4 regions of the Shinella sp. AETb1-6 genome follow, and region 3 is predicted to be linked to each of the others. Evidence: riboswitches for the same ligand, from Rfam matches in the RefSeq annotation. Region 3 holds a riboswitch; each other region holds the start of a gene.
The links. Region 3 has a riboswitch for cobalamin ahead of GR158_RS14000 (aromatic ring-hydroxylating dioxygenase subunit alpha). Riboswitches for the same ligand answer to the same signal wherever they lie in the genome.

Region 1: another riboswitch for cobalamin. It lies ahead of GR158_RS16670 (acyl-CoA thioesterase); the one in region 3 lies ahead of GR158_RS14000 (aromatic ring-hydroxylating dioxygenase subunit alpha).
Region 2: another riboswitch for cobalamin. It lies ahead of nrdH (glutaredoxin-like protein NrdH); the one in region 3 lies ahead of GR158_RS14000 (aromatic ring-hydroxylating dioxygenase subunit alpha).
Region 4: another riboswitch for cobalamin. It lies ahead of bluB (5,6-dimethylbenzimidazole synthase); the one in region 3 lies ahead of GR158_RS14000 (aromatic ring-hydroxylating dioxygenase subunit alpha).

Annotation. Positions count from the first base shown of each region.
Region 1 is NZ_WUMM01000009.1:30,072-37,599, forward strand. Features, by position in the region: gene GR158_RS16640 (FAD-binding oxidoreductase) at 1-676, shown strand, start outside; gene GR158_RS16645 (aldehyde dehydrogenase family protein) at 695-2,164, shown strand; gene GR158_RS16650 (proline racemase family protein) at 2,161-3,192, shown strand; gene GR158_RS16655 (SDR family NAD(P)-dependent oxidoreductase) at 3,189-3,941, shown strand; partial or broken gene GR158_RS16660 (SDR family NAD(P)-dependent oxidoreductase) at 3,946-4,695, shown strand; gene GR158_RS16665 (LysR family transcriptional regulator) at 4,849-5,736, opposite strand; gene GR158_RS16670 (acyl-CoA thioesterase) at 5,739-6,575, opposite strand; cobalamin riboswitch at 6,673-6,882, opposite strand; gene GR158_RS16675 (DUF1852 domain-containing protein) at 7,139-7,528, shown strand, end outside.
Region 2 is NZ_WUMM01000004.1:240,604-248,131, reverse strand. Features, by position in the region: gene nrdE (class 1b ribonucleoside-diphosphate reductase subunit alpha) at 1-1,211, opposite strand, end outside; gene nrdI (class Ib ribonucleoside-diphosphate reductase assembly flavoprotein NrdI) at 1,208-1,606, opposite strand; gene nrdH (glutaredoxin-like protein NrdH) at 1,615-1,836, opposite strand; cobalamin riboswitch at 2,086-2,303, opposite strand; gene GR158_RS08930 (SRPBCC family protein) at 2,514-3,740, opposite strand; gene GR158_RS08925 (O-antigen ligase) at 3,903-5,243, opposite strand; gene GR158_RS08920 (glycosyltransferase family 25 protein) at 5,227-5,961, opposite strand; gene GR158_RS08915 (sugar transferase) at 6,364-6,930, shown strand; gene GR158_RS08910 (nucleoside-diphosphate sugar epimerase/dehydratase) at 7,040-7,528, shown strand, end outside.
Region 3 is NZ_WUMM01000007.1:32,420-39,947, forward strand. Features, by position in the region: gene GR158_RS13995 (DUF6656 family protein) at 1-231, opposite strand, end outside; cobalamin riboswitch at 527-781, shown strand; gene GR158_RS14000 (aromatic ring-hydroxylating dioxygenase subunit alpha) at 888-2,132, shown strand; gene GR158_RS14005 (hybrid-cluster NAD(P)-dependent oxidoreductase) at 2,134-3,237, shown strand; gene lysS (lysine--tRNA ligase) at 3,318-4,814, opposite strand; gene gltX (glutamate--tRNA ligase) at 4,997-6,466, opposite strand; gene GR158_RS14020 (SLC13 family permease) at 6,595-7,528, opposite strand, start outside.
Region 4 is NZ_WUMM01000001.1:38,037-45,564, reverse strand. Features, by position in the region: gene GR158_RS00180 (NAD+ synthase) at 1-1,675, shown strand, start outside; cobalamin riboswitch at 1,748-1,963, shown strand; gene bluB (5,6-dimethylbenzimidazole synthase) at 2,008-2,694, shown strand; gene GR158_RS00170 (DUF2865 domain-containing protein) at 2,687-3,775, opposite strand; gene GR158_RS00165 (ABC-F family ATP-binding cassette domain-containing protein) at 4,035-5,624, shown strand; gene GR158_RS00160 (NADP-dependent malic enzyme) at 5,681-7,528, opposite strand, start outside.

The sequences.
Region 1 (7,528 bases), on a different contig from region 3:
GCTGTTTCCGCAGAACCGGAGCCTTCGCGACCCGTTCCGGCTGGTGAGCAGCCTTGCGCAACGCTTCACTGCGCTCGGCGGCGAAATCCGGCGCGGGACGGTCGTGGGCTTCGATCGATCCGGTCGCATCACCGCCGTCCGGCTTGCGGAAGGCGACCGCATCGCTGCCGAGGAGGTGGTGATCGCGGCCGGCGCTTACAGCGGCTTGCTTTCGAAGATGCTGGGGGAGCCGATGCCGCTCGAAACCGAGCGCGGCTATCACACGCAGATCATGTCCCCGGGCATTTCCATGCGTCATTCGATCATCTGGCCGGCGCGGGCTTTTATGGTCACGCCGACGGCCGGCGGTATCCGGGTCGGCGGCACCGTGGAGATGGCGGGCCTCGACGCTGCGCCGGATTATCGCCGTTCGAAGATCACCGTGCGGCGGGCGCAGACGGCGCTGCCCAACCTGCGCTGCGAGGATTTCTCGGAATGGATGGGCCACCGCCCGGCATTACCGGACACGGTGCCGGTCATGTCCGCTTCGGCGAAGACACCGGGTGTGTTTTACGCCACCGGCCACGGCCATCTCGGCGTCACCTATGCCGCGACGACTGCGCGCCTGATGGGCGATCTGATCGTCGGTGCGAAGCCGCCCATCGATATGCGCCCCTATCGTGTCGACCGTTTTTGACCACATGTGAGGACCACCATGCAGAACAAGCTTTTCATCGATGACCAATGGGTGGCCCCGGCCGATGGCGCCATGCTTCCGGTGATCGATCCGGCGACCGAAGAGGTCTTTCACCACATCGCCGCCGCCGGCGCTACAGAGGCGGATTTGGCCGTGAAAGCGGCCCGCGAAGCCTTCGACAAAGGCCCATGGCCGCGTCTTTCCGGGAAGGGGCGTGCGAAATACCTGCGGGCCATGGCGCAAGGCATTCGCGACCGTCTTGCGGAACTCGCGCGCATGGAAACGCGTGATAATGGCAAGCCGCTGCCCGAATCCGAATGGGACCTGACGGACGCCGCCGGCTGCTTCGATTTCTACGCCGATCTTGCCGAGGAGCTGGATGGAGAAGTGGAGGAAGTGAAGCTTGCTGACGCGCGCTTCGTCTCCAAGGCCGTGCGCGAACCGCTTGGCGTCGCCGTCGCCATCGTTCCCTGGAACTATCCGCTGCTCATGGCCTCGTGGAAGGTGGCACCGGCGCTTGCGGCCGGTTGCACCATGATCCTCAAGCCCGCCGAGACCACCTCCCTGACGGCGCTCGAACTCGGCGTGATCGCGCAAGATGCGGGGCTTCCGAAGGGCGTGCTGAACATCCTCTCGGGCAAGGGGTCCGTCGTCGGCCAGGCGCTCGTCGAGCATCCGCAAGTCGACAAGGTCGCCTTTACCGGCTCCGGTCCAGTCGGCTCGCGCATCATGGCGACCGGTGCCAAGGACATCAAACGCATCAGTCTCGAACTCGGCGGCAAGTCGCCCTTCATCGTCTTCGCCGACAGCGACATCGAAAAAGCTGTCGAATGGATCATGTTCGGCATCTTCTGGAACCAGGGCCAGGTCTGCTCGGCCACGTCAAGGGTTCTTGTCGAGGCCCCGCTCTATCCGAAGCTCCTGGTGCGATTGGTGGAAGAGGCGAAGAAGATCAGGATGGGCAATGGCCTCGATGAGGGCACGCTGCTCGGCCCGCTGGTCAACAGGGGCCAGTACGAGGACGTGCTGCGCCACATCGACCGCGCCGTCGAGCAGGGCGCGACCGTCGCCTGCGGCGGCCGGCATGCCGGCTTCGAAAAGGGCTTCTGGGTTGCTCCCACCATCCTCACCGATATGGCGCTCGACAGCGACGCCTGGGTAGAGGAAATCTTCGGTCCGGTCGTCTGCATCCGCCCCTTCGAGACGGAGGAGGAGGCGATCCGCCTTGCCAATGACAGCCGCTTCGGCCTCGCCGCCGCCGTCATGTCGGCGGACGACGAACGCTGCGAGCGCGTCGCGGCCGCCTTCCGCGCCGGCATCGTCTGGATCAACTGCTCGCAGCCTACCTTCACCGAGGCGCCCTGGGGCGGCTACAAGCAGTCCGGCATCGGCCGCGAACTCGGCCGCTGGGGGCTCGACAACTACCTGGAGACCAAGCAGATCACGCGCCTCGTCAGCGACGAGCCCTGGGGGTGGTATCTGAAATGACCTTCGACAAGGCGCTCGATATCCTGCTCGTCCATTGCCAGGGCGAAAGCGGCAATGTCCTCATCGGTGGCGCGCCCGAAATCCCGGGCGCGACCATCCTCGATAAGATGAACCATCTCAACGACGTGGACCCGTCACTCCGTCTCTTCCTGACACGCGAGCCGCGGGCGCAGGTCGTCCACACGACGAACCTGCTCCTGCCATCTACCCGGCCGGATGCCGACGCCGCCTTCATCGTGCTGCAACCGGACCGCGCCCATCCGATGTCGGGCTCCAACTGCATCTGCGTGGTGACGGCGCTTCTGGAAATCGGCCGCGTCACGATGACGGAGCCGGAAACGGTCGTGCGGCTGGATACGGCGGCCGGACTGATCGTCGCCCGCGCGCAATGTCAGGATGGCCGCTGCCTGTCGATCAGCCTCGACAACGTTCCGGCTTTCGTCCATGCACTCGACGTGATGATCGACACGCCGAGATGGGGCAAGATCACCGGTGATATCGCCTTCGGCGGCGTCTTCTATGCCCAGATCGACGTGGACCGCGTGGGGCTGCGCCTCGTACCGGAGCATGCCCGCGCGCTGGCCGAGGCGGGCACCGAAATCAAGGCGCTGCTGGCCGAACAGGTGGCGGTGGAGCATCCGGAAATCGCTGATCTCGACGAGATTGCCTATGTGATGTTCCGCGACTACCAGCCGGACGGCTCGGTCGTGACCTGCACGACGTTGAAGCCGGGTCGGGTGGATCGTTCGCCCTGCGGCACGGGGTCCTCGGCCAATCTTGCCATCCTCCATGCGCGCGGACAGGCGAAGACCGGCGATATCCGCGTCTCCCGCAGCATCATCGGCGGAGAATTCACGGCGGAAATCCTCGGCGAGACGACGGTCGGCGACCGCCCCGCCGTGCTGCCGCGCATCACCGGCCGGGGCTATGTCTTCGGCCGCCAGCAATTGCGGCTCGATCCGCAGGATGCCTTCGCGCAGGGTTTCGCCCTGTCGGATGCCTGGGGTCCGCAGGTGGGTGAACTATGATGCTTTCAGGACAATCGATCCTCGTAACCGGCGCGACGGGCGCCATCGGGCAGGCAATCTGCCGGGCGCTCGTTGCAGACGGTGCCAATGTCGTCGTCCACTACGGCCGCAATCGCGATGCCGCCGAGGCACTTGTGAGAGCGCTCGACGGGCGGGGCTGGTGCGTGCCGTCCGATCTTTCGGACCCGGCCGGCCCGCAGGCTTTGTGGGACGGTGCGCTGGCCGCCGCCGGCCGCCTGACGGGCCTCGTCAACAATGCCGGCATCCGCTCGGAAGTCGCGGTCGACGCGCCGATGGAGGAATGGCAGCAGGTCTGGGCGCGCGAGATGCGGGTCAATTTCCTGTCGGCCGTCGACCTGTCGAAGCTCGCCATCCAGCATTTCCGCATCCACGGCGGCGGGCGGATCGTCAACATGGCGAGCCGCGCCGGTCAGCGCGGCTATACCTCCAGTTCCATGGCCTATGGCGCCTCGAAGGCCGCCCTGATCAACCTCACCAAATCCATCGCGCAGAGCCACGGACATGAGGGGGTGACTGCCGTCGCGCTCGCGCCCGGCTGGGTGCGCACCGGAATGGCCGAAGCCTATATCGCCGAACATGGCGAGGCGGCGGCCCTGGCCGGCATTCCCATCGCCCGGATGGCCGACCCGCAGGAAATCGGCGAGATCACCGCCTTTGCCTTCCGTCCCTCGCAGGCGTCGCTGAACGGCGCGGTGCTGGATGTGAACGGCGGCAGCTACATGAGGTAATCCCATGCGTTTCAAGGATAAAGTCGTTATCGTAACCGGCGCTGCCGGCGGTATCGGCGCAGCGATCAGCGCCCGCTTCGCCGCCGAGGGCGCAAGCGTCGTGCTTACGGATATGAACGGTGAAGGGGCTGACGCGGCGGCCGCGCAGATCGGCGCTGCGGGTAGCAGGGCGCGCGCCTTCGCCAGTGACATTGCGACCGCGGAAGGTTGCCGGGCCATCGTCGAAAACGTGATCGGAACGGAAGGCCGCATCGACGTGCTTTGCAACAATGCCGGCATCAACCGCCGCGGCAATCTGCTGTCGCTGACACCGGAGGACTGGCGACTGAGCTTCGCGGTCAATCTCGATGCGATGTTCCACCTTTGCCAGGCGGCGCTGCCGCATATGATTGCGGCCGGCGGCGGCGCCATCGTGAATACGGCCTCACAATGGGGGCTCCATCCGGCGCCGAACCACATTGCCTACAATGTCACGAAAGCGGCGGTGGCGAGCTTCACGCAGAACCTTGCTCGTGATTACGCGCCGGACAAAATCCGCGTCAACGCCGTCTGCCCCGGCGAAATCCACACGCCCATGCTGGAGGCCGGAGTGAAACGGTCCGGGCGCACCATCGCAGACCTCGACAGGCTGGTGCCCTTCGGTCGCATTGGCAAGCCGGAGGAGGTCGCTGCCCTCGTCGCTTTCCTTGCATCCGACGAGGCGGCCTTTATGTGCGGTTCGCTGGTGGAAATCACGGGCGCTCAAGCGGTGGCGCCAGTCGGCGATTCTAATCTACTCAAGAGCCTTTCAGCCGGTCTATCTACCGGAACTGCGCTTTTCGGGATTTGGCGCAAAGGCGGCGAGTTGTGCTTGATGATCAAGATCAGCAAATTCTACCAGCCCAATGCTAATGGGGATGGCGTTCCGTCATGCAGACGCTTGGCGTGACGTCGCGAGAAACCCAGCGATAAAATCGACAGTGTCGTCGCCATCTCTTAAGCCGAGATGGATGCTTTTCTGTATCCCGCTCTCACCGATACGGACGGGGCGGACACCGAGCGCTGCCGCTTCCCGATGCACCAGCCAGTTCGGAATGGCACTTACACCGCGGCCTGCCGCCACGAGTTGGAGCATCATTTCCGTCGTCTCGACATTGCGGTGATGCCGCGGCCGGCAGTTGGCGGGCACCAGGAACTGCGTGAAAACGTCCAACCGCTCTGGCGGTACCGGATAGGTGAACAGTGTCTCATCCAGAAGATCCGCAGGCTCGGCATGGCTTTTGAGCACCAGCGGATGATCGGCCGGAACGGCAAGCACCAGTTCGTAATCGAACACCGGCAGATAATGGATGCCCAGCGCCTCGATCGGATCCGGCGTGATCAGGATATCGATCTCGTATCCGGTCAGCGCCGCCACGCCCCCGAGAGCGAACGACGTCGTCAGTTCCAGGCCGACATCCGGCCATTCCACGAGATAGGGTTTTGTGACACCCATCAGCCATTGGTGGCAAGGATGGCACTCCATACCGATCTTGAGCGAACCTCGCTGGCCGTCGCGATAATCCGACAGGACATCTTCAGCCCTTTCGATCTGGGGCAGAACGCGTTGCGCCAGCGTCACGATGTAGCGGCCTGCCTCGGTGAGGCGAAGGTTGCGGCCGTCTTTTTCCCACATTGCCACGCCGTAGCGCTCTTCGAGCTTTCGGATCGTGTGGCTGAGAGCGGATTGGGAGACGTTCAGCCGCTCCGCGGCAGCGGTCAGGCTGCCGAGGCGGTGGACTTCACGCAGGATCGACAGATGTTGCCTGTCCAGCATGGCTATGCCCGCCCGTGCTCAAGGGGAACGATGTCCGCCGTGGCAACATCCCCAACCGGCACTGGCCGATGATCCTTGTCGACCGCCACCATCGTGAAGTGCCCGGCTGCCGTAATCTGCCTCTCCCCCGTCAGGAGGTTTTCGGACCAAAGTCTGGTCTCGATGGACATGGAGCTACGGCCCACGCGCTCGACGCGTGCTTCCGCCTCGACGATTTCGCCGATCTTGATTGCTCTTGCGAAATCGATACGCTCCGATGAGGCGAGGACCACCAGCTTGCCGGAGTAGCGCGATGCTGCGACGAATGCGGCTTTGGTCATGTAGGCGATCGCTTCGCCCCCGAACATCCGGCCGACGCTGTTTGCCTGATCGGGAAACACAATCTCGACCATGGTAACTGCTCCGCCCGTGCACCGTGCCTCTTTGTGAAGCAGTTCGGGCAAGGCGTGATGCGCGGCGTCCTCGCCCTCCGGCACGGCGACCATATGGAAGGTGCCGCGCGTACAAATGTGCCGCTGCCGACCGACAATGGTCTCTGCCGCCATTTCGACTTCGACCGTCAGGAAGCGGCGACCGGCTTTGACCGGCTTGGCTGAGAATTCGACGATATGCCCGATACGCGCGGGCTGCCTGAAATCAATGCGCTCGCATGAGGCGGTCACGAACGGCGCTCGCCCGAACCGGGTTGCCGCGATGAAAGCAACACGATCCATGAGAGCAAGCCCCGTTCCGCCGAACAAGGTGCCGTGATGGTTGGTGTCTCCGGGAAAAACGATATCGATGAGACTGGTTGTCGAGCCGTGCTGCGCTGGCTCTTCTATCGTCGCGATCTCTGTCATCGGCACTGCCATCAGTTGCGGCCGGGCAGTGGCATGACGCAGAGACGACGGCACGAGGGGGCCGATCGCGAAAGCGGCACTCCGGGACACCCCGCCCGTGGACGTTATCTACCGCGGCAGGTCTCCTGGCTTACGGGTCTTCGCTCTGGTCCGTCTTCCCAAGGCATGCCTCAGTGACACGAATGGACCTTCGCTCGCCGCTTACAGTTGCGGGGGCAGCTTCGGCATCGGGCTGCAACAAAGCCCTCACCGAATTCCCTCTTGGCTCCGGACTTTCGCCCGCAGAACCACGATGATGAACCAATGTCGCATGTCGCTGGAGTGGTCAAGGTGCCGATCACGGGAATGTCGCGGAGGGGGCTTCATCAAGCCAAACCATGAGCGTGGCTCATCCGTCGATGAGATAATACCATTTTTAGCCGATTGATGCTTCAGCTACATAGCTGGCAACTCCGTTGACCGCAGAGTGTATGCAGGCTCCCAACTGCGGAAGCGGAAAATACAGTCAGACAAGTGAGAAATACATGCAGGGTTCAGCTCGGAAATTCGCGCCTCGGATCGCCATGAACGACGAATTTATATTTTCTATTAAGAGCATTTCGTTCGATGAGGACTATCGCCCCTCAGATAGCACGCGCATCACAACCAATTTTGCCAACCTAGCCAGAGGCGAGAGCCGGCAGGAGAACCTGCGTAACGCCTTGAAGATGATTGACAACCGATTCAATGCCTTGGCGCATTGGGACAACCCAAAGGGCGATCGCTATTCCGTCGAACTCGAAATCGTTTCGGCTGAGCTGACCATCGGCGACGATGGCGGTAGTGATGCCTTCCCGCTGATCGAAATCCTGAAAACGAGCATTCTCGATCGGAAAACCAACGAACGCGTTCAGGGCATTGTCGGGAACAATTTTTCCTCTTACGTCCGGGACTATGACTTCAGCGTATTGCTG
Region 2 (7,528 bases), on a different contig from region 3:
TCGGCGTTGAACGCGCTCGGCTCGCTCACCTGCAGGATTTCCGAGCAGAGATTGCTCATGGAGATGCGGCCGGCGATCGGGTTCGCCCGGTTCACCGTGTCCTCGAACATGATGTAGGGATAGCCGCTCTCGAACTGGATCTCGGCGATGATCTGGAAGAAATCGCGCGCCTTGATCTTCTTCTTCTTGATGCGGCTGTCCTCGACCATCTCGCGGTATTTTTCGGTGACCGAAATCTCGGAGAAGGCGACGCCGTAGACGCGTTCCACGTCATGCGGCGAGAAGAGATACATATCCTCGTTGTTCTTCGCCAGTTCGAAGGTGATGTCGGGGATGACGACACCGAGCGACAGCGTCTTGATGCGGATCTTCTCATCCGCATTCTCGCGCTTGGTATCGAGGAAGCGCATGATGTCGGGGTGGTGGGCGTTGAGATAGACGGCGCCGGCGCCCTGCCGCGCACCGAGCTGGTTGGCGTAGGAGAAACTATCCTCCAGCAGCTTCATGACCGGGATGACGCCGGAGGACTGGTTCTCGATCTGCTTGATCGGCGCGCCCATTTCGCGAAGGTTGGTGAGCGACAGCGCCACCCCGCCGCCGCGCTTGGAAAGCTGGAGCGCCGAATTGATCGCGCGGCCGATGCTTTCCATGTTGTCCTCGATGCGCAGCAGGAAGCACGAGACGAGTTCGCCGCGCTGCTTCTTGCCGGCATTGAGGAAGGTCGGCGTCGCCGGCTGGAAGCGGCCGGAAATGATCTCGTCGACGAGGTCGCGGGCAAGCGCCTCGTTGCCGCGCGCCAGTGCAAGCGCCACCATGCAGACGCGGTCCTCGTAGCGCTCGAGGTAGCGTTTCCCGTCGAAGGTCTTCAGCGTGTAGGACGTGTAATATTTGAACGCACCGAGGAAGGTCGGGAAGCGGAACTTCTTGTCATAGGCGTGGTCGAAGAGGTCGCGCACGTAATTGAAGGAATACTGGTCCAGCACCTCCTGCTCGTAATAGCCCTCTGTCACCAGATAATCGAGCTTTTCCCGAAGATTATGGAAGAACACCGTGTTCTGGTTGACGTGCTGGAGGAAATATTGCTTGGCCGCCTGCCGGTCCTTGTCGAGCTGGATCTTGCCCTCCTCGTCGTAGAGGTTCAGCATGGCGTTGAGCGCGTGATAGTCCTGCGCGGTGATTTCCGGCACCTTTGCCGGCTTGTCTATCGTCATCGTGTCCAAAATCGTTCCAGCCCTTGTCTGACGTTGTCGACATCCTCATCCGTTCCGAGCAGTTCGAAACGATAGAGGTACGGCACGGCGCATTTCGCGGAGACGATGTTGCCTGCACGCGCGTATCCGGTGCCGAAATTGGTGTTCCCGGCCGCGATGACACCGCGGATCAGGCTTCGATTGTGCGGATCGTTCAGAAAGCGGATCACCGGCTTCGGCACCGCTCCCTTTTCCCCGCCGCCGCCATAGGTCGGCGAGACCAGCACGAAGGGCGCCTGCGCCCTCGGCGGCTCGTCCGTCGCATCGACCGGCAGGCGGACGGCCGCGACGCCGAGTTTCTCGACGAAGCGGCGGGTGTTCTCCGACCGGCTTGAAAAATAGACGAGCCCGCCCATCGGCCCGTTCAGGCGAGCGCGCTGATCATGTCCGGGCGGAAACCGGCCCAATGCCGCTCGCCCGCGATGACGACGGGAACCTGGCGATAGCCGAGACCCTGCACGAGCGCGAAGGCATCGGCATCCTCGGAGACGTCGACGACGCTGTAATCGATGCCCTGGCGATCGAGCGCGCGGGTGGTCGCGGTGCACTGGACGCAGGCGGGCTTGGAATAGACTGTTATGGACATGGTTTTCCTCGTTTTCGATCAGGCATGGGGAAGCGATCGGCCATCCGCCGATGACCGTTCGAAATATTGCAGAGACATAAGCGACCGCCCGCGGGACGACCGGTCAGGGGCGTCCGCCTAAACGCGCGGAGAGACTGTAAACAAGATCGACATGGCTTCACCCCGAGAGACAGTTTCAGCAGGGTGCACAGGGAGACGCGGGGGCGAGATCATTCGCGACCCGTCGCTCGCCATCCGGACACCCCGCCCGTGGACGTTCATGCGCGAGGCAGGTCTCCTGGCTCACGGGTCGACACGGTCATCCGTCTTCCCAAGGCATTGGCGCCTCAGTGACATCATCGGATGAACGCTCACCGCTTACAGTTGCGGGGGCAGCCCCGGACAATGCGGCCATCATGGCCGCCCCGGGTTCCCATCTTAGCCCTCGACACTTTCGAATCGAAGGAACCTCGAACACAAGATATAGTAGACGAGGTAAAAAATGCGTCAACAGCTATGATCGGTTATCCAATATTTCCTCGATCGGCGGCGCGCCTGAAATGGTGTCCGCGATCGGAAATCGTCACGCGCGACCTGCATAACCGGCGCCGCGCGCCGGCAGCGCGACGATCGCCGTGACGATGCCGGCCATCCCGCGAAGGGAGCGATGGCCCGGATATTCCGAGCCATGAGAACAATTACGGGCGGCTGATCTCGTCCAGATACCACTCGATGTAGCGCAGCTCGTTCTGCTCCATCGGCGCGATCGGCCCGGGCACGAAGTAGTGCGACTGCACGCCGCGTGCGGTGTGCTCGATGATCGCCTTGTCCTCTTCCGTCGTGACCTTCCACAGCCAGGTGAGCTTGGCGAGGTCGTAATCCCTGCCCTCCTCCGCCTTGCCGTCGACCAGCCAGATCAGCTCCATCTCGCAGCTTTCAGCCGTTTTCGGAATGAAGCGGTAGATCATGCCGTGATCGGGATAGCAGACGAGGAACGTGGTGCCGCCGAGATGGATGGAGGTGACGCCGCCATCGAAATCGGTGAAGCGGCCCATCAGCGGCGCGACCGCCTTGCCGTCTTCGCTGCCGCTCTGAACGCCGTCATAGAGCGCATAACGGAAGGCGTGGATCGCCTCGCGGCCCTCGCGCGACGTCTGCCAGTGATTGCCCGATCCGACCTCGATGCCGAGCGCGCAGGTGCGCGCCTCCATCGCCTCGTTCAGCGCCTCGATCATATGCAGCGGCTGTTCGAGCGCATGGGTCTGCGAATATTCCGGATGCGCCGGGCCGCAATGATAACATTCGACATAGTTTTCGACGGCGAGCTTCCAGTTCGCCGCCACCGGATAGGTCTCGCGATGCGCCACCTTCGCGCTCGCCCAGCCATATTGCCCACAGGTGGCATGCAGCAGGTTCTCGACTTCGGAAAAATCGAGCGGCTGTTCGGCGAAGGAAATGAAGATCAGCCCTTCGACCACGCGGACGTTGAGCGTCTTCAGGCCATGATCCTCACGCCTGAAATCCTTCGGCATCAGCCGCGCGGCCTTGAGGCTGCCGTCGTTGCCGTAGGTCCAGGCGTGGTAGGGACAGACGAAAACGCGCGCATTGCCCTTCTGTTTCGTGCAGACCTCGGCCCCGCGATGGCGACAGACGTTCAGCACCGCATGGATGCTGCCATCCGCGGCACGCGTGACGATCACCTGCTCCGTATCGATGCGGAAGACCTCGAAATCGTTGGCGTTGGGGATCACGCTCTCATGCGCGATACAGTGCCAGTGCCGGCGGAACACCCGCTCCATGTCGCGCCGGTAAATCTCGGCATCCTGATAAAACGCCCTCGCCAGCCCATGCCCCGCCCGATGCGCCGCCACGAGACCATCGATGCGATCGCCAACACCATCGATTACAGCTTCAAGAGCACTCATCCCGCACAACACCCTCAATGACAATTTGACGCCAAGTATTCCGGGGTGCCGGACAGCCGGCAAGATGCCGGAGAGAGGGGAATTAATCGAGTAGGTCGATTAGGGGCCGCTTCTCCGGCTCGCGCAGGGAGCCGTAATCCGGTGGGCTTGCCGAGACGCGGGTTAAATCTTGACGGACAAACGCTCGCGGTCCTCACGTCGCATCCAATCTTCCTGCGCGAGACTGATCGCAAACACGGCCGCAGCTCCCAGAATGAAGAAGGATTCACCCAGAGCGAGACGGTTGTTGGAGTTCGTCGTTATCGTGCAGAAGAAGAAGAAGCCGAGACTGTACAAATAGGCTGTAAGGCTGGAGGAGATGACACCACTGCGGTGCGCAGCATGGATGCGGCGGACGGAGATCACCACGAAAACAAGCAGGAGGGCTATTCCGAGAATGCCGTGGCGAACCATGATTTCGAGATAACCATTGTGGATCAACGTGAAGTCGACGTCCGCATAGGTCGTTTTGCGCCACTCACGCAGCCATTCATTGCCCCAACCAAAGAGCGGAGCGGCCTGGATCAACTCAATGGCATTCGACCACAATTTCAGACGTTCGCGCATGGGTGACGGTGTCGACGGGTCAGCGATCGCCCTTTGCATGGATGCAATCGGCCCCTCCGTCGTAACGGTGTCATCCGTCAGTTTCGCCGCGGCTTCGATCGTGGGGCCTGCAACCTTCTCGACATAGGAGGTTGAAATCAAAACCATCGCCACCGCAGTCAAGAAGAGACCGCTCAAGAGATGCAACCGCCATCTGCCCGCATGATGGAGCAACGTGAGAGTAGCCATCAGAACCATGACGAAGACGAGTGCCAACCAAGCGCCTTTCGATTGCGCGCCAAGAGCGCCGAAAAGACTGAGAATGGCCGTGAGTACACCCAGCCCTAACACCGGCAACTTGAAACGGCCTCTCAAACGCCCGGTCTCCGCCGCGTAGAGCGACCAGAAGACTGAGGTCAAGAAAAGCATGCAACTGCCAATCCCCGCATGAATGGGATTGTTGTGAAATAGCGGCGCCGCCCTCGCACCTGCCAGGATCGTGGTAGGACTCAGCGTAGTCAGGAGCGCCACAAAACCAACGAAAACAATCAACGTGGCGGCCGCGAACACATAGGCTCTGGTGGCGTAGAGGGCCACACCAACAATCGGAAACACGGCTGGGAAGATGTAGAGCCATTCCGATGTACCCTTCTCTCCGGCGACAAACACGCCAAAGAGAAAGCGGCCAGCCGCGTAAAGAGCCCAAACGTAGCAGGCAGTCGTCAACCAGTCCCGGGAAACACGTCGAACGTCATCCTTCTGCCAGACAACGGCGAATACGACCAAGGCGATGGAGATATAGCGATAGGTATCGCTCTCCACCAGCATAGCGGATGCCATGAGCGCCCATAAAACAGAAAACAGCACGGCGTTCACACGAGTGCGCGATACCGTAGGTTGCTCAGCCATTTCGCGCATATCCGATCCTGCAAATAGTCTCCCGGATTCGGATAGCGTATGTCCTGAACCGCTTCCACCAGGGAAACTTGGTGGAACGGTATACAGAACTTGTGGCAATCGTCGTGCTATCACGCCCTGGAGCGGCCACGTCATAACGCGTCGTGTAGATTTGCGCATCATAAGCCCAGCCACGCTCCAAGGCGACATCCCACGGATATTCCATGATGTTCAGGCCTTCGAGCAAACGCTTGGCGCCTTTCCGCGTAACGACATAACACGCAGCGGATCCTTGCGGACCATGCACCGCACGGCCGATCTCATCGCCCGCTTCCGAAGTCGTGACATGCTTGAAACCGACAACGCGGTGGTTGCATAGCTTCACGACGTCTGCATCCGGAATGGCTTTGATAGCTGCGTCGGCACGCACAACAAGATCCACAGACAGCTTAATATCATCTTCCACAATGACAGCTGTGAGTTCACCCGTCGCGTAGAATGTGGCAAGTGCTCCCAAATGGCTTCGATAACAGCCGTATTCGCCAGGCAGCATGCCACGGCCATTGTTACGTTTGAATTTTTTTGAATCACAGTCGATGCGCTCTTCGGGCGGCGTTTCTGCACCATCAACTCCCGAAATTCGAACTAGATCAAAGCCAAAAGCGTCTGCACTTAGAGATAGACTCCTCCAGCGATCGACCGAACGGTCAAGATTGATCGCGTAGATACGAATGCTCATCCCCAAACCATTTTCCTGATACACAGATCGTCACTGATACGATCGCAAACGAGCCTCACCGTCTCGCGGTTTGCGCGTAACACTCTCCGCCGCATGTCTGCAAGTGGCTTATGATAGAACGCTCATCCAATCTTGATAACACAGCGTTTCGTAGCGACCTACACTGCTCTGGACCGCGCCTTCGGCTGCTCTAGCGAACGCGATTATCATGCATCGTGGCGCAGCGAAGGACGTGGCTGTGATGCCCCCGGTCACCTGCTGAAGCGGCAGCATTATATCACATCGCCTTGCTCCTGTTCCGATGGCTCTTAGTCTGCGCCTCATGACGCTGGTGATTGGAAGCAATTTGTCCTATTCACGCGCGGATTGTCTATCCGTAAACCCAGTTCGAGGCGATTAACGATGGTTATGAAGCGTGCATGCGATATCGCCCTGGCCTTCGCTGCGCTTGCCGCTCTCGCTCTACCTATGGCTGTCCTTGCAGCTGCAGTCCGCACCACATCAAAAGGGCCAATTCTCTACTGGTCGCAGCGCGTCGGCCGTGGCAATCATCTGTTTTGGATGCCCAAATTTCGTACGATGCAGATCGATACGCCCGTCGTCGCCACCCATCTGCTTGGGGATCCTGCAAGACACCTGACCCCTCTCGGCAGCTTCCTGCGCAAGACAAGTCTGGATGAACTTCCGCAACTCTGGTGCATCCTTAAGGGGGAGATGAGCTTCGTGGGGCCCCGCCCTGCTCTTTTCAATCAGGAAGATCTAATAGCCGCACGCACATCAAGGGATGTACATTTGCTTTTGCCTGGGCTCACAGGCTGGGCACAGGTAAATGGTCGGGACGAGCTGGCGATTGAAGACAAGGTTGCATTGGATACCGAGTACCTTAGGCGACAAAGCTTTCTTTTCGATTTGCGCATTCTGGCCATGACCGTCATAAAAGTGGTCGGCGCAACCGGCATTCAACATTAGCGAGTTTAGTGGCAGGATCATGTTGACCTCGGAATGGATCGACCGACCTCTGGTCAGGCGCCTTAGGGAAAGAATCATCCGAACGCCCCGCTTCTGGAAGCGGGTTTTGATGATCATTTTCGACATCATGGCTCTGATGTTCGCGCTCTGGGCAAGCTATGCCATCCGCCTGTCCATTTGGACGCCGGCGATAACAAGCCAGCGCTTGCTTCTTGCAGCGCTAGCTCCTGTGGTCGCGATTCCCGTGTTCATTCGGCTGGGCTTATACCGGTCCGTGATTCGCTACCTGCCGGAGGCGGCAATCTGGACCATAATCAAGGCGATGCTCATCGCCACGATGAGCTGGGTCATTATCATCTTTCTAATGGAAATGGCAGGCCAGGGCATCGTCCCCCGATCCGTACCTTTCCTTTATTTCATCCTGGGAACACTCCTGATCGGCGGTATGCGCTTTGCTGCCAAGTGTATCCTCGTTTCAGGTACAGGCTTGCGTCGCGGCGAAGAACCGATTTTCATCTACGGTGCAGGGCCAGCTGCCGCCCAACTGGCACGTGCCCTTAAAGGCCATGGCAATCGCTACGTCATGGGGCTGATCGAC
Region 3 (7,528 bases):
GGACTGGTGGAAGCGGTTGATGCGGCCGTGGGTGATGCTGCCGGCCCGTTCCAGCTTGCGGCCGGTGCGCTCGGCGACTTCTTCGTAGCTGAGATACCGCTTTTCCGTAGCGCTCCAGGTCGGCGTGCGATCGATCCGCCCCGTGCGCAGGAATTCGGTATGCGCGGATCGGGGCGGGTTCGCGCGCTTGAAGGCGACAGCGTCGTAGTATCGGAAACCTGTCTGCTGCACCCGTCGCACCCCATCGTCGCGCCTTTATCGACGAAAGAGTATGGAAACGTCGTTAAGCTTTCCTTTCCGACAGCGTGCCGTTTCCAGATGCACCCTTTGTGGTCGCAATATGACAACCTGACGTCATTTGGCAGTCCGCTGCCAAAACTATACGCATAGCGCCGCAAAATTAGGCTCATCGCATTGAAACCTTTGGCTTAATGAAAGCGATGCAGATGGAACCCCTGCAAAGGCGGCTGTCGTCAAAACATGATGGCATGTCGTTTTCCGGCATGCCGCCCGGACATTCTTGCGGTTAGATAAGAACACTCAAGGTGCCCGCCTCCAAGGGAGGGGTGGAGAATTGGGAAGCCGGTTTAAATCCGGCGCTGCCCCCGCAACGGTGTTGGAGCAAGGTGCAGCAGGAAGCCACTGGACGGGAGGTCCGGGAAGGCGCTGCACCAGGTCCGGAAGGCATGGTCCCAGACGAGCCGCGAGGCTTTCTGTCCGGATCATGATCGGCCAAGGACACTCCTCAGCCCGGAAACCAGCCTGGAGTAACGATCGTGACTGGCTGCGGCGGGCGGCCGGGAAGCGTGCAGACCGTGCGGCTTGCCGCCCGGATGCCGTCTCCTCAGCGCGCCTCGGCAAATTATTGGATATTCTGAGGATCCGGCATGGACATTCACAGCGACGTGCTCCGCAAGCTCAAGAACCGGCGCGAAGGCCACAGCCTCGAGCAGGCTTTCTACATCGACCCCGATTACTACAAGCTCGATCTTGAGACGATCTGGTACCGCGACTGGCTGTTCATCGGCCACGACTGCGAGATCCCCAAGTCCGGCAACTATTTCACGGTGCAGGTGGGCGATTATCCCGTCGTCGTCACCCGCGACCGGACCGGCACCGTTCGCGCCCTTCACAATTCCTGCCGCCATCGCGGCTCGCGCGTGTGCACGCAGCACAAGGGCTCTTCCGCCAAGCTCGTCTGTCCCTACCACCAGTGGACCTACGAACTCGACGGTTCGCTGCTCTTCGCGCGCCACATGGCCGAGGATTTCGACAAGACCCAGCACGGCCTGAAGCAGATCCACTGCCAGACGGTCGGCGGCTATATCTTCATCTGCCTTGCAGACGAGGCGCCCGATTTCGCGCCGTTCCGCAATCTCGTCGATCCCTATCTCGCCCGCCACCGCCTCGGCGAGACGAAGGTCGCTTTCGAGAGCACGATCATCGAGAAGGGCAACTGGAAGCTCGTGTGGGAAAACAACCGCGAGTGCTACCACTGCGCCGCCAACCATCCGGAACTCTGCCGCACCTATCCCGAAGCGCCGAGCGCGACGGGCGTACAGGGCGCCAAGGATGATCCTGTCATCGCGGAGCACTGGGCGAAGTGCGAAGCCGCCGGCCTGCCGAGCGAGTTCAAGATCTCGCCGTCTGGCCAGTTCCGTGCCGCCCGCATGCCGCTCATCCAGGATGCCGAGAGCTACACCATGTCCGGCGCGCGCGCCGTGCAGCGGCCGCTGTCGAGCGACGTGCTGGAAAGCCATATCGGCACGCTGCTGCTCTTCCATTACCCGACGACCTGGAACCATGTGCTGGCCGATCACGCCATCACCTTCCGCGTCCTGCCGCTCGGCCCCGAGCTGACGCAGGTCACGACGAAGTGGCTGGTCAACAAGGATGCGGTCGAGGGCGTGGACTACCGGCTCGACGAGCTTACGCATGTCTGGACGGAAACCAACGACCAGGACCGCCGGATCGTCGAGGAAAACGCCTTCGGCATTCGCTCGCCGGCCTACCAGCCCGGCCCCTACTCGCCCGAAGACGAGGGCGGCGTGATGCAGTTCGTCGAGTGGTACACCAACTTCATGGTGGAGCGGCTCGACGGCGCCAAGAAGCCGCTGTCGCGGGTCGCCTGACATGACGGCCACGAGCGATTTCCGCCATTTCGACGAACTCCAGCCGTGGAACGATCGCCAGCATATGCTGGAGTGCATCGCTGTCACGGTGGAGACGGCTGATGTGATGACCTTTACCTTCCGTTCCGATCGCGACAACTGGTTCCGGTACCTGCCGGGCCAGTTCGTCACGTTGGAATTGCCGGTCTCGGAAGACGATCCCGTCATGCGGACCTATACGCTGTCTTCGACGCCTTCGCGTCCCTTCTCCGTCGCCGTGACGGTGAAGGCGCAGAAGAACTCGATCGGCACGCGGTGGATGTTCGATCATCTGCGTCCCGGCATGAAGCTGAAGGCCTTCGGCCCGCTCGGCGATTTCTCCTTCGTGCGCTATCCCGCGGAAAAGTACCTCTTCATCTCGGCCGGCTCCGGCGTGACGCCGATGATGTCGATGACGCGGTGGATGTCGGATTGCAGCCCGCAATCGGATGTCGCCTTCGTCACCTGCGCCCGCAAGCCGGAAGACCTGCTGTTCAAGGCGGAGCTCGAATGTCTTGCGGCCCAGATGCCCAACCTGTCGCTGGGCTTCGTCGTGGAAGGCCACAATCCGCGTGACGGATGGCACGGCGTGCGCGGCCGTATCGATGCCGCCCGGCTGTCGCTGCTGGCACCCGATTTCCGTGACCGCACCGTCTTCTGCTGCGGCCCGGAACCCTTCATGCGTGGCGTGCGCGACATGCTCAAGGTCTGCGGCTTCAACATGGACCGCTACCACGAGGAAAGCTTCCAGCCGGCGGCCGCGCCGGCGCCGGAGGAAATCGCGATCCGTGCGGGTGCGGGTGAGCAGGAGGTCGATGCCAACGCGGTCTCGACCGTCACCTTCACCATGGCGGGCAAGGATGCGAAATGCCCGCCCGGCCAGACGATCCTCCAGACGGCGCGATCGGCCGGGGTGCGTATCGGCGCGGCCTGCGAAGGCGGCCTGTGCGGCACCTGCCGGGTGATGAAGATTTCCGGCGAGGTCGAGATGAACCACAATGGCGGCATTCTCGATGATGAAATCGAGGAAGGCTACATCCTTGCCTGCTGCTCGCGGCCGATCGGCGACGTGTCGATCGAAGCGTAAGGCAGCGCTGCACGATCTCGATAAAAAGCCCCGTCACCGGCCGGTGACGGGGCTTTGTGTTTTCGGATTATGATCCGGCCTCAGTCCGCCTTTGCGCGGCGGGCCGGGAAGAGGATGACGTCGCGGATCGACGGGGCGTTGGTGAGCAACATGATCAGGCGGTCCACGCCGATACCGAGGCCGCCGGCGGGCGGCATGCCCTGGTCGATCGCATCCAGGAACTCGTCGTCGAGCTGCTTGTCCTTCTCGCCGCGGGCATGGGCCTGGTTGAGCTGCTCGACCATGCGGGCGCGCTGCTCTTCCGGATCGTTGAGTTCGGAGAAGGCATTGCCGAGTTCCCAGGCGTTGCAATAGGTCTCGAACCGCTCGACGAGGCGCGGCTCACCCGGCACTTCCTTGGCGAAGGGCGAGATGTCCTTCGGGAAATGGGTGACGTGGCTCGGCTGGATCAGCGTGCCCTCGACCTTCTCTTCGAAGATGAAGGCAAGGCACTCGCCCCAGGTCCAGTCCTTCTCGACTTCGAAGCCGGCAGCCTTGGCGGCGGCGCGGGCTTCCTCGTCCGTCTTGATGGCCAGGAAGTCGATGCCGGTCGCTTCCTTGACGGCGTCCGGCATCGGCACGCGCTTGAACGGGCCCTTGAAGGAGAGCTCCTTGTCGCCATAGGCGAATTCGGTCGAGCCGTGGATCTTGACGGCCAGTTCGGCGAAGAGGCGTTCCACGAGGTCCATGATGTCCTCGTAGTCGGCATAGGCCCAGTAGCACTCCATCATCGTGAATTCGGGATTGTGCCGTGTCGACACGCCCTCATTGCGGAAGTTGCGGTTGATCTCGAACACCTTGTCGGTGAGGCCGGAGACCAGCGTGCGCTTCAAAAACAGTTCCGGCGCGATGCGCAGGTACATGTCGAGCTTCAGCGTGTTGTGGTGCGTCTTGAAGGGCTCGGCCGTTGCGCCGCCGTATACCGAGTGCAGCATGGGCGTCTCGACTTCCATGAAGCCGTCGTTTTCCATGAAGCGGCGGATGCCCGAGACGATCTTCGACCGCTGCTGGAAGCGCAGCTTCGATTCCTCGTTGGTCATGATGTCGAGGTGACGCTTGCGGTAGCGGATCTCGACATCCGAAACGCCATGCCACTTCTCGGGCATCGGCAGCAGCGTCTTCGTCAGCATGACGATCTCTTGCGCGTTGATCGTCAGCTCGCCGCGCTTGGTGCGGCGCACGGTGCCGGTCACGCCTATGATGTCGCCGATATCGATCATCGGCAGCAGGTCGCGGGCCTCCTGCGGGGTCGTATCCTTGTGGCTGAAGATCTGGATCTTGCCCGAGGCGTCATGGATGTCCATGAACATGCCGGAATTGCGCGAGGAATAGACGCGGCCGGCGACCGTCACGACGTCGCCGCTTTCCGTGTCCGGTTCCAGCGTCTCGTATTTGTCGGCCAGTTCCGCATTGGTCATCGTGCGGTGGAAATGCGCCGGATACACATCGCCGATCGTCTTGCGCAGCTGCTCGAGCTTCTGGCGGCGGACTTCCGTCGGATCGGAGGAAAGGGCGGTTTCTGTCTTCGTGTCGGTCATTTTTTCGAACTCTGTTGCGGCGCTTGCCGCGCAATTAATTGCAAAACGCCGCCCCTGGCTACCCCCTCACCCTAACCCTCTCCCCGAGGAAGAGGGGACTGGAGTGCGTCGTGGGCGCCATATTCTCCTTCTCCCCTCGGGGAGAAGGTGCCGGCAGGCGGATGAGGGGGAACCCCTCTTTCTTACTTCCCGCTACCGACCATCGAGGCCACCACCTGCGCGGCGACCTTGAGGCGCTGGCGCACGACGGAGCGGCCGAGAATGGCCATCGAGTCGAACAGCGGCAGCGAGCGCGACGAGCCGGAGACGGCGACGAAGAGCGGGGCGACGACGACCTTCAACTTCTTGCCGAGCTTGTCGGCGCTGGCGCGCAGTTCCGCCTCGATGCTCTCGACCGTCCATTCCGGCATCTTTTCGAGATCCGGCTGCACCTGGTTCAGCACGTCCAGAATCTCTTCCGGCGTGGACTTCACCTTGGCGAAGGACTCCGGCGTCAGGCCGAGATCGGATTTCAGCAGGAAGCCGGCGAGGTCGGGCAGTTCACCGAGCTTGGAGATGCGCGACTGCGAGAGCTTCAAGCCCTGGCGGACGCGGTCGTTCTCCATGGCCCATTCCAGCACGCGCTGGGTGAACTGCACTTCCGTCAGCTGCTCGCGCAGCCAGCGGCCGTTCAGCCAGTCGAGCTTCTGGATGTCAAAGATGGCGCCGGCCTTGGACAGGTTCTCCGGATCGAACTTCTCGGCGAGCTGATCCATGGTCAGCAATTCCTCGCCCTCGGCGATCTGGATGAAGAACAGGCCGAGGAAGTTCATCAGCGCTTCCGGCAGGTAGCCGAGCGCCGAGTAATAGGAGATCGAGGTCGGGTTCTTGCGCTTCGACAGCTTCGACTTGTCGTGATTGCGCATCAGCGACAGGTGCATGAAGACCGGCGGCTCGAGCCCGAGATATTGATAGATCAGGATGTGCTTCGGTACGGAGGCGAGCCATTCCTCGCCGCGCGCCACATGGGTGATCTTCATCAGGTGGTCGTCGACCACATTGGCCATGTGGTAGGTCGGCATGCCGTCGGCCTTGAGCAGAACCTGCATGTCGACCGCATCCCACGGGATCTCGACCTCGCCATAGACGCCGTCGACGAACTTGCAGGAGCCTTCGGTCGGGATCTTCATGCGCACGACATGCGGCTCGCCGGCTTCGACGCGACTGGTCACTTCTTCTGCCGTCAGATGCAGGCAGCGGCCGTCATATTTCGGCGGCTTGCCGGCGGCGCGCTGGGCCTCGCGCATCTGCTCCAGCCGCTCGGGCGTGCAGAAACACTTGAAGCCGTGGCCGCTCTCGACGATCTTGTCGACGAAGGGACCGTAGATGTCCTTGCGGTCGGACTGGCGATAGGGACCGTAGGGGCCGCCGATGTCAGGGCCTTCGGACCATTCCAGGCCGCACCATTTCAGCGCGTCGAGCACCTTCTGTTCGAACTCCGGCGTGGAGCGCGTGGCGTCCGTATCCTCGATGCGCAGGATGAACGTGCCGTTGTGCTTCTTGGCGAAGAGATAGTTGAAAAGCGCGATATAGGCGGTGCCGACATGCGGTTCGCCGGTCGGGGAGGGTGCGATGCGTACGCGAACGCCGGATGCGGTTCCGGAAGTGCTCATGATGTGGCCCGTCTTGACTTATGGAGGGGAGAGCCCGGTTTTGAGCCGTTTCACACGGCGGAAAGAGGCTTTCCATTGGGCTGGGTGAGACCATATTCAGCCCGGCGCGTCAAGAAAAACTCGGCCTGTTACCGTACGGGCCAGACGGCGAGCAGGGCCGGAACGCTGACGATGACGATGAGGACCGAAAGCGGCAGGCCGACGCGCGGGTAGTCGGAGAACTTGTAGCCGCCCGGCCCCATGACCAGCGTGTTGCACTGGTGGCCGACGGGCGTGAGGAAGTCGCAGCCGGCGCCGATTGCAACCGCCATCAGGAAAGCCTCGGGCCTGTAGCCCAGCGTGGCGGCAAAGCTCGCCGCGATCGGGGCCATCACGAGCACGGTGGCGGCATTGTTGAGGAAGGGTGTCACGGCCATCGCTGTGAGCAGGATCAGGGCTATGGCCCCGAAGGGCGGCAGGTGCACGGCGACTGCGCCGAGCCATTCGGCGATGAGTTCGCTGGCGCCCGTCGTGCGCAGGCTGTCGGATACGGGAATGAGGGCCGCAAGCATGACGAGGATAGGCCCGTCGAGCGCGGCATAGGCCTCACGCAGCGGCACGGTTTTGAACAGGACCATGGCGACGGCCGCGGCAAAGAATCCCGTCGCGACAGGCACAATCCCAAAAGCGGTGGCCGCCATGGCGGCCACCAGGATCAGCACGGGTATCATGGCGCGCCGTGGCGCACCGAGCAGGATTTCGCGCTGGGCGAGGGGCAGAAGGCCGAGTTCCGGCAGGAGCGATGGCAAGGTGCGGTCGTTGCCCTGGATGACGATGAGGTCGCCGGGGCGCAGGCGCACTTCCGAGAGTTTTTCCCGCAGGCGCTGGCCCTGGCGGCTCACCGCCAGCAGGTTGATGCCATAGGAGTGGAAAAGGCCGATGCTGCGTGCCGAGAGGTCGACAAGGCGCGATTCCGTGCCGACCACCGCCTCGATCGCGCTGATTTCTCCGTCTTCTCCGCGTTCCAGGAGGATCGGCTTTCCGGAGAGCGCGAGCCCTGCCGCCGAAACCACCTTGTCGAGC
Region 4 (7,528 bases), on a different contig from region 3:
TTCCGAGACTGAAAAGACGACGCTGCGCATTGCTGTCGCGCAATTGAACCCGACGGTTGGCGATGTGGCCGGAAATCTGGCCAAGGCGCGCGCCGCGCGTGCGGACGCCGCAACGCAGGGCGCCGACCTGCTTTTGCTGACGGAACTCTTCATCTCCGGCTATCCGCCGGAGGATCTCGTGCTGAAGCCGGCCTTTCTGAAGGCCTGCCACCGCGCCGTCGAGGATCTCGCCGCCGACACGGCGGATGGCGGCCCGGGCGTCATCATCGGTTTTCCGCGGCAGGACGAGACCGGCCGCTACAATGCCATCGCCGTTCTGGATGCGGGCAAGGTCATCGCCGTGCGCGACAAGGTGGACCTGCCGAACTATGGTGAATTCGACGAGAAGCGCGTCTTCGACCAGGGCGCGATGCCGGGACCGGTGAACTTCCGCGGCGTGCGCCTCGGCATTCCGATCTGCGAGGACATCTGGGGCGAACTCGGCGTGTGCGAGACGCTGGCGGAAAGCGGCGCGGAAATCCTGCTGTCGCCGAACGGCTCGCCCTATTATCGCGGCAAGGTCGATATCCGCCACCAGGTCGTGCTGAAGCAGGTCATCGAGACCGGACTGCCGCTCCTCTATGCCAACCAGCTTGGCGGGCAGGATGAGCTTGTCTTCGACGGCGCGAGCTTCGCCTTCAACGCCGACAAGACACTGGCCTTCCAGATGAGCCAGTTCGAGGAGACCATCGCGCTCACGACGTGGAAGCGGCACGGCGACGGCTGGGCCTGCGACGGCGGCCCGGTGTCGCACATTCCCGAGCGCGAGGAAGCGGATTACCGCGCCTGCCTGCTCGGCTTCCGCGACTACGTCAACAAGAACGGCTTCAAGAATGTCGTGCTCGGCCTGTCCGGCGGCATCGATTCCGCGATCTGCGCAGCCATCGCCGTCGATGCGCTGGGCGAGGAGCGCGTGCGCTGCGTGATGCTGCCATACCGCTACACGTCGGAGGATTCGCTCAAGGACGCCGCCGATTGCGCGAAGGCGCTGGGCTGCCGTTACGACATTGTGCCGATCGAGGCGCCCGTGACCGGCTTCCTTTCGGCACTGTCGGAGACCTTCGAGGGCACGGAAGAAGGCATCACCGAGGAAAACCTGCAAAGCCGCACGCGCGGCACGATCCTGATGGCGATTTCGAACAAGTTCGGCTCGATGGTGGTCACGACGGGCAACAAGTCGGAAATGTCGGTTGGTTATGCCACGCTCTACGGCGACATGAACGGCGGGTTCAACCCGATCAAGGACCTCTACAAGATGCAGGTCTACGCATTGTCGCGCTGGCGCAACCAGCATGTGCCGCCGGGCGCGCTGGGCCCGACCGGCGAGGTGATCCCGCACAACATCATCGACAAGGCGCCGTCCGCAGAGTTGCGGCCGAACCAGACCGACCAGGATTCCCTGCCACCCTATCCGGTGCTCGACGACATCCTCGAATGCCTCGTCGAGCTGGAGATGAGCACGGAGGAGATCGTGGCGCGCGGCCACGACGCGGCGACCGTCCACCGGATCGAACACCTGCTCTATATCGCCGAATACAAGCGCCGCCAGTCGGCGCCCGGCGTGAAGATCACCCGCAAGAACTTCGGCCGCGACCGTCGCTACCCCATCACCAACCGCTTCCGCGACCGGGGGTAGCGAGACGGGCGACTGCCCGCTTGCGACTTTCGGCAGATTTCGTGTTGCGGGCTTGATCGTTCGGCCGTGCCGTGCACAATCCGGCCGTCAGGTGCCCGCTTGCGGGAGAATCGGGAAACCGGTGCGGGGAAACCCAGGTCCGGTACGTGCCCAACGCTGTGACGGGGATGGCTTGTCCATAAAACCTTGAATCGATTCAGGGTTTTGCCACTGGTTGTTCAACCGGGAAGGCAGGGCGAGGCCGTGTGAACCGAAGTCAGAAGACCGGCCTGGCGAGATAGACCGAACCGCGCGGACGGCGGCAGGTTTTGCGCATTGTTGGGGAGATGACGATGCGAACCGAACCGTGGGACCCTCTGGTCCGGGCGGATGCCTTTCCATGTGAGGAGAGGCAGGCCGTCTACCGCGCCATCGAAACACGCCGCGACGTGCGCGACCAGTTCCTGCCCGATCCCTTGCCGGACGATCTGGTCCGCAGGCTGTTGCAGGCGGCGCACAATGCGCCGTCGGTCGGCTTCATGCAGCCGTGGAACTTCCTTCTCGTGCGTAACCTGCCCACCCGGCAGGCGGTGCATGCGGCCTTCCTGAAAGCCAATGCCGAGGCGCAGGCGATGTTTTCCGGCGAACGGCAGGCACGCTATCGCGCGCTGAAGCTCGAAGGCATCCTGAAGGCACCGCTGTCCATCTGCGTGACCTGCGATCCGACACGGGCAGGGTCCGTCGTGCTGGGGCGAACGCACAATCCGCGCATGGATGTCTATTCCACCGTCTGTGCCGTGCAGAACCTCTGGCTTGCGGCGCGGGCGGAAGGGGTGGGCGTCGGCTGGGTCAGCATCTTTCACGATAGCGATATCCGCGCGATCCTCGGCATTCCTGACCATATCGAGATCGTCGCCTGGCTGTGCGTCGGTTTCGTCGATCAGCTCTATGGTGAACCGGAGCTGGCCGTGAAGGGCTGGCGGCAGCGCCTGCCGCTGGAGGAACTGGTCTTCGAGGAGCGCTGGCCGGACGTCAGTTGACGTCGGCACCGGCCGGGCGGCCGAGGTCGATCGCGGATTCGTTTTCCGGCAGGAAGGCCGGGCCGACCGTGCGCACCTTTTGCTTGGACGGGTCGTAATCGCGCTCGGCAGCCTTGACCGGAACCTTCGCCTCTTCCTTGCGGGGCAGGGTGTGGATCGTGCTTACGGAGCCGGCCCCGCCATCGGGCGCCGTTTCCGTCGTCGTCTCCCCGCCGGCCGCCTTTTCGCGCTTGATCATTTCCTGATAGTAGGCCGAAAGGTTGCAGCCGCAGGCGCCGGGCTTGGAGAGATCGCGCGTGCGGTAGGCGAAGGCGTTCTGCAATTCGACATAGGCGCGGCCGGTGACCGTGGACGTCATTTGCTCGGTTTCCTGCCCGCGGCCCATCGCCTGGTAGAACAGTTCCGTCTCGGTCTGCGGGCACATCATGGCGCAGACCTGCTGGTCGCGGCGGAAATCCATCGGCGACGCGTTGGAGGAGATCGGGAAGAAGCCACCGTCGCAGGTGCGCACGCAGACGGTGCGCAGGCTCCCGTGCCCGGCATTGCCGCCCAGCGAGCGCAATTGCAGCCGGTCGCTGCCTTCGGGCGTCGTTCCCAGCGGCAGGGTGCGCGTGTCGTCGAGCGAGCGCAGGCGCTCGGTCGCGGCAACCGGCGTCACCTTCGCGTCGTTGCAGCCCTCGGCCTCGAGCCTGGAGAGCAACTGGTTGCGCCTGGCTTTCGACGTGCCGCCACCCGACAGGTCACGCCGTTTGCTGTCGAGGATCTGGAGGTTCTGCTCCATCTTGACGATCACGGTGGCGAGCGTGGCGCAGGCATCGGCATTCGCGCCGCCGATCACGATGATGCTGCCGCTGGAGCAGCGCAGGCGGCGCTGGTCGCTCCTGGCCTGCCGCAGCTGGATGTTCTGGCGGGCGATGGCGGAAGCGTATTTGCGGGCGTTCGCGGTATCCACCACGACCTTGGGGAGGCCTGCGAGTTCCGCTTTCAGGCGCTGGCACACGTCGGCCAACGCCGTGCCGCCGGAGAAAAGAAGCGACAGGCCGGTTGCGACGGCAAACAGGAAGCGACTGCGTCCCTTCACGGTATCGATCCCTATCGATCTTCGAGCATGTCGAAACGGCCGGCGAAAACCGGTCTTCGTCAGCTTATCATAGGGCGCACCGGGACAAGTGCAACGCCGACAGGCATTCGTGATTAACGGCCTCGATATCCGCCTGCCTTGCATCCGCCTTGGTCAGCCCCTAGATTGCGGCCATCGTCAATGCCGACCGGATGGTGCTTCATGGATTTCAACCCGACCACAAATCGACTTCGTTTTGTCATCGGGGATATCCGCATCCATGCCGCATTCCATCGCGCTTTCCAAAATCTCGTGGTCCACGCCTGACGGGCACACACTTCTTTCCGATCTCGACCTGACCTTCGGCGCCGCGCGCACCGGCCTTGTCGGCCGCAATGGCGTCGGCAAGACGACGCTGCTCAGGCTCGTCACGGGCGACTTCGTCCCGCAATCGGGGACCATCACCGTCGACGGCACGCTTGGCGTGCTGCGCCAGACCGTGCAGGTCACCGCTGGCGAGACCGTCGCCGATCTTTTCGGCATTGCCGATATGCTCGACCTCATCGCCCGCGCGGAGCGCGGCGAGGCGGACGCCGACGCGCTTGCCGATGCCGACTGGACCGTGGAGGTGCGGTTTTCAGCCGCGCTCGCGCGTCTCGGGCTTCAGGCGGGCCCGGACACCCTGCTTTCGGCCTTGTCGGGCGGGCAACGTACCCGGGCGGCGCTTGCGGCCCTGGTGTTCCAGGAGCCGGACTTCCTGCTGCTCGACGAGCCGACGAACAATCTCGACCGTGAGGGCCGGCAGGCGGTGCTCGACCTGCTTGCGGGCTGGCGGGCCGGCTCGGTGGTCGTCAGCCATGACCGCGAATTGCTGGAGACGATGGACGTCATCGTCGAACTGACATCGCTCGGCGCCAGCAGCTATGGTGGAAACTGGAGCGCCTATCGGCAGCGCAAGGCGCTCGAACTGGCCGCAGCCCATCGCGATCTCGCCGATGCGGAAAAGCATGCGGGCGAGGTGGCGCGTACCATGCAAGCCATCGCCGAACGGCAGGCTCGCAGGGACAGTGCCGGCCGCCGCAAGCGGGCGCGGGGCGATATCCCCCGCATCGTTCTCGGTGCCATGAAGGAGCGCAGCGAGCTGACGGGCGGTGCGAATGCGCGGCTTGCCGAAGGCCGGCAGGCGGAGGTGGGCGACGCCGTCGCCAAGGCCCGCGCGCGTATCGAAGTGCTCCAGCCCCTGACGGTCAGCGTGCCGCCGACGCACCTGCCGGCAAGCCGGGTGGTCCTGCGCATGGAGGATGTCACGGCCGGTTACCGGCCGGAGCAACCGGTTATCCGCGATTTCTCCCTCGTCGTCACCGGGCCGGAGCGCATCGCCATCACCGGCCCGAACGGTTCGGGAAAGACCACGCTCCTGTCGCTGCTGACGGGCGACCTGCAACCGGCGAAGGGCAGCGTGCGCCTTTTCACCGATCTCGCCCTGCTCGACCAGCGGGTGAGCCTGCTCGACCCGGCCCTGTCGATCCGCGACAATTTCCGGCGGATCAATCCCGGGGCGGACGAGAATGCCTGCCGGGCGGCCCTGGCGCGCTTCATGTTCCGGGCGGATGCGGCCTTGCAGGTGGCGGGAAGCCTCAGCGGCGGGCAGTTGCTGCGGGCCGGTCTCGCCTGCGTGCTGGGTGCCGGGCAGCCGCCGGCGCTGCTCGTGCTGGACGAGCCGACGAACCATCTGGATATCGATTCCATCGAGGCGGTGGAGGCGGGCCTGCGGGCCTATGACGGCGCGCTTGTCGTCGTCAGCCACGATGCGGCGTTTCTGGAAGCGATCGGCATCACGCGCAGGATCAGCCTTTCGGGACCGTCCTGACGAAAACGGCCGCCGGTTTGCCGGCGGCCGTCCGTCTCGATAGGCCGCTTGCGGCATCAATCCGGGTAGGAGGCTTCCACCACGGCAAGTGCCGCCATGTTGACGACGCCGCGCGACGTGGCCGACGGCGACAGGATATGGGCGGGCAGGGCGGCGCCGAGCAGGATCGGGCCGACATGCAGGCTGTCGGTCATGGTCTTGACCACGCCCATCGTGATGTTGGCGGCGTCGAGGTTCGGGAAGACCAGCAGGTTGGCTTCGCCCGACAGTGTCGAGTTCGGCATGACGCGCTGGCGCAGCGTTTCGGAAATCGCGGCATCGCCGTGCATTTCGCCATCGGCTTCCAGCGTCGGGTCGATTTCACGCACGATATCCATCGCGCGGCGCATCTTGTAGGCGCTGTCGGAATCGCGCGAGCCGAAGTTCGAGTGCGAGACGAGGGCGGCACGCGGCGTGATGCCGAACCGGCGGATTTCCTTGGCCGCCATCACCGTCATTTCCGCGACTTCCTCGGGCGTCGGGTTGAAGGTGACGTACGTATCGGTGAAGAAGGTCGCGCCGCGCTGGGAGATCAGCAGGCTGAGGCCGGAGAAGTCCAGCACGCCCGGCTTCTTGCCGATGATCTGGCTGACATCGCGCAGGTGCTTGGCATAGCGCCCTTCGACGCCGCAGATCAGCGCATCGGCCTCGCCGCGCTTGACGGCCAGCGCACCGATGACCGTCTGGTTGGTGCGCACGATGGTGCGCGCGGCTTCCGGGATGACGCCCTTGCGGCCGACGATGCGGAAATAGTCGTCCACATAGTCGCGGTAGCGCGGATCGTCTTCCGGATTGATGACCTCGAAATCGCTGTCGGGGCGAATGCGCAGGCCGTAGCGCTTGAGGCGCGTCTCGATGATCTGCGGGCGGCCGATGAGGATGGGCTTGGCGATTTCCTCTTCCAGCAGCACCTGGGCGGCGCGCAGCACGCGCTCGTCCTCGCCTTCGGCGAAGATCACGCGCTTCTTCTCGGCATTTTTCGCCGCCGCGAAGATCGGCTTCATGATGAAGCCCGAACGCCAGACGAAGCGGTTCAGCTGGTCGAGATAGGCGTCGAAATCGGCAATCGGGCGCATGGCGACGCCGGTTTCGGCGGCCGCGCGCGCAACGGCCGGCGCAATCCGCAGGATGAGCCGCTGGTCGAAGGGCGAGGGGATGAGGTAGTTCGGGCCGAAGACCGGCGTTTCGCCGGAATAGGCGCGGGCGGCGACGTCGGACACCTCTTCGCGGGCGAGCGCTGCGATGGCGCGCACGGCGGCCATCTTCATTTCCTCGTTGATCGTGCGCGCGCCGCAATCGAGGGCGCCGCGGAAGATGTAGGGGAAGCAGATGACGTTGTTGACCTGGTTCGGGAAGTCCGAGCGGCCGGTGCAGATCATCGCGTCCGGGCGGGCGGCGCGCGCCTCTTCGGGCATGATTTCCGGCGTGGGATTGGCGAGCGCCATGATCAGCGGCTTTTCGGCCATGCGCACGAGCAGTTCCGGCTTCAGGACGCCGGCGGCCGAAAGACCGAGGAAGACGTCGGCGCCGTCGATGGTTTCGGCCAGCGCGCGCTTGTCGGTCTCCTGCGCGTAGACGGCCTTCCACTGGTCCATCAGCGCTTCGCGGCCCTTGTAGACGAGGCCTTCGATGTCGTGGACCCAGATGTTTTCGACCTTGGCGCCGAGCACGACGAGCTGGTTGAGGCAGGCGAGCGCGGCAGCACCCGCCCCGGAGGCCACGATCTTGGCGTCGGCGAGCGATTTTCCGGCAAGCTCAAGGCCGTTCAGGACGGCGGCCGCCACGATGATGGCCGTGCCGTGCTGGTCGTCGTGGAAGACGGGGATGTCCATCTTCTCGCGCAACTGGCGCTCGACTTCGAAGCA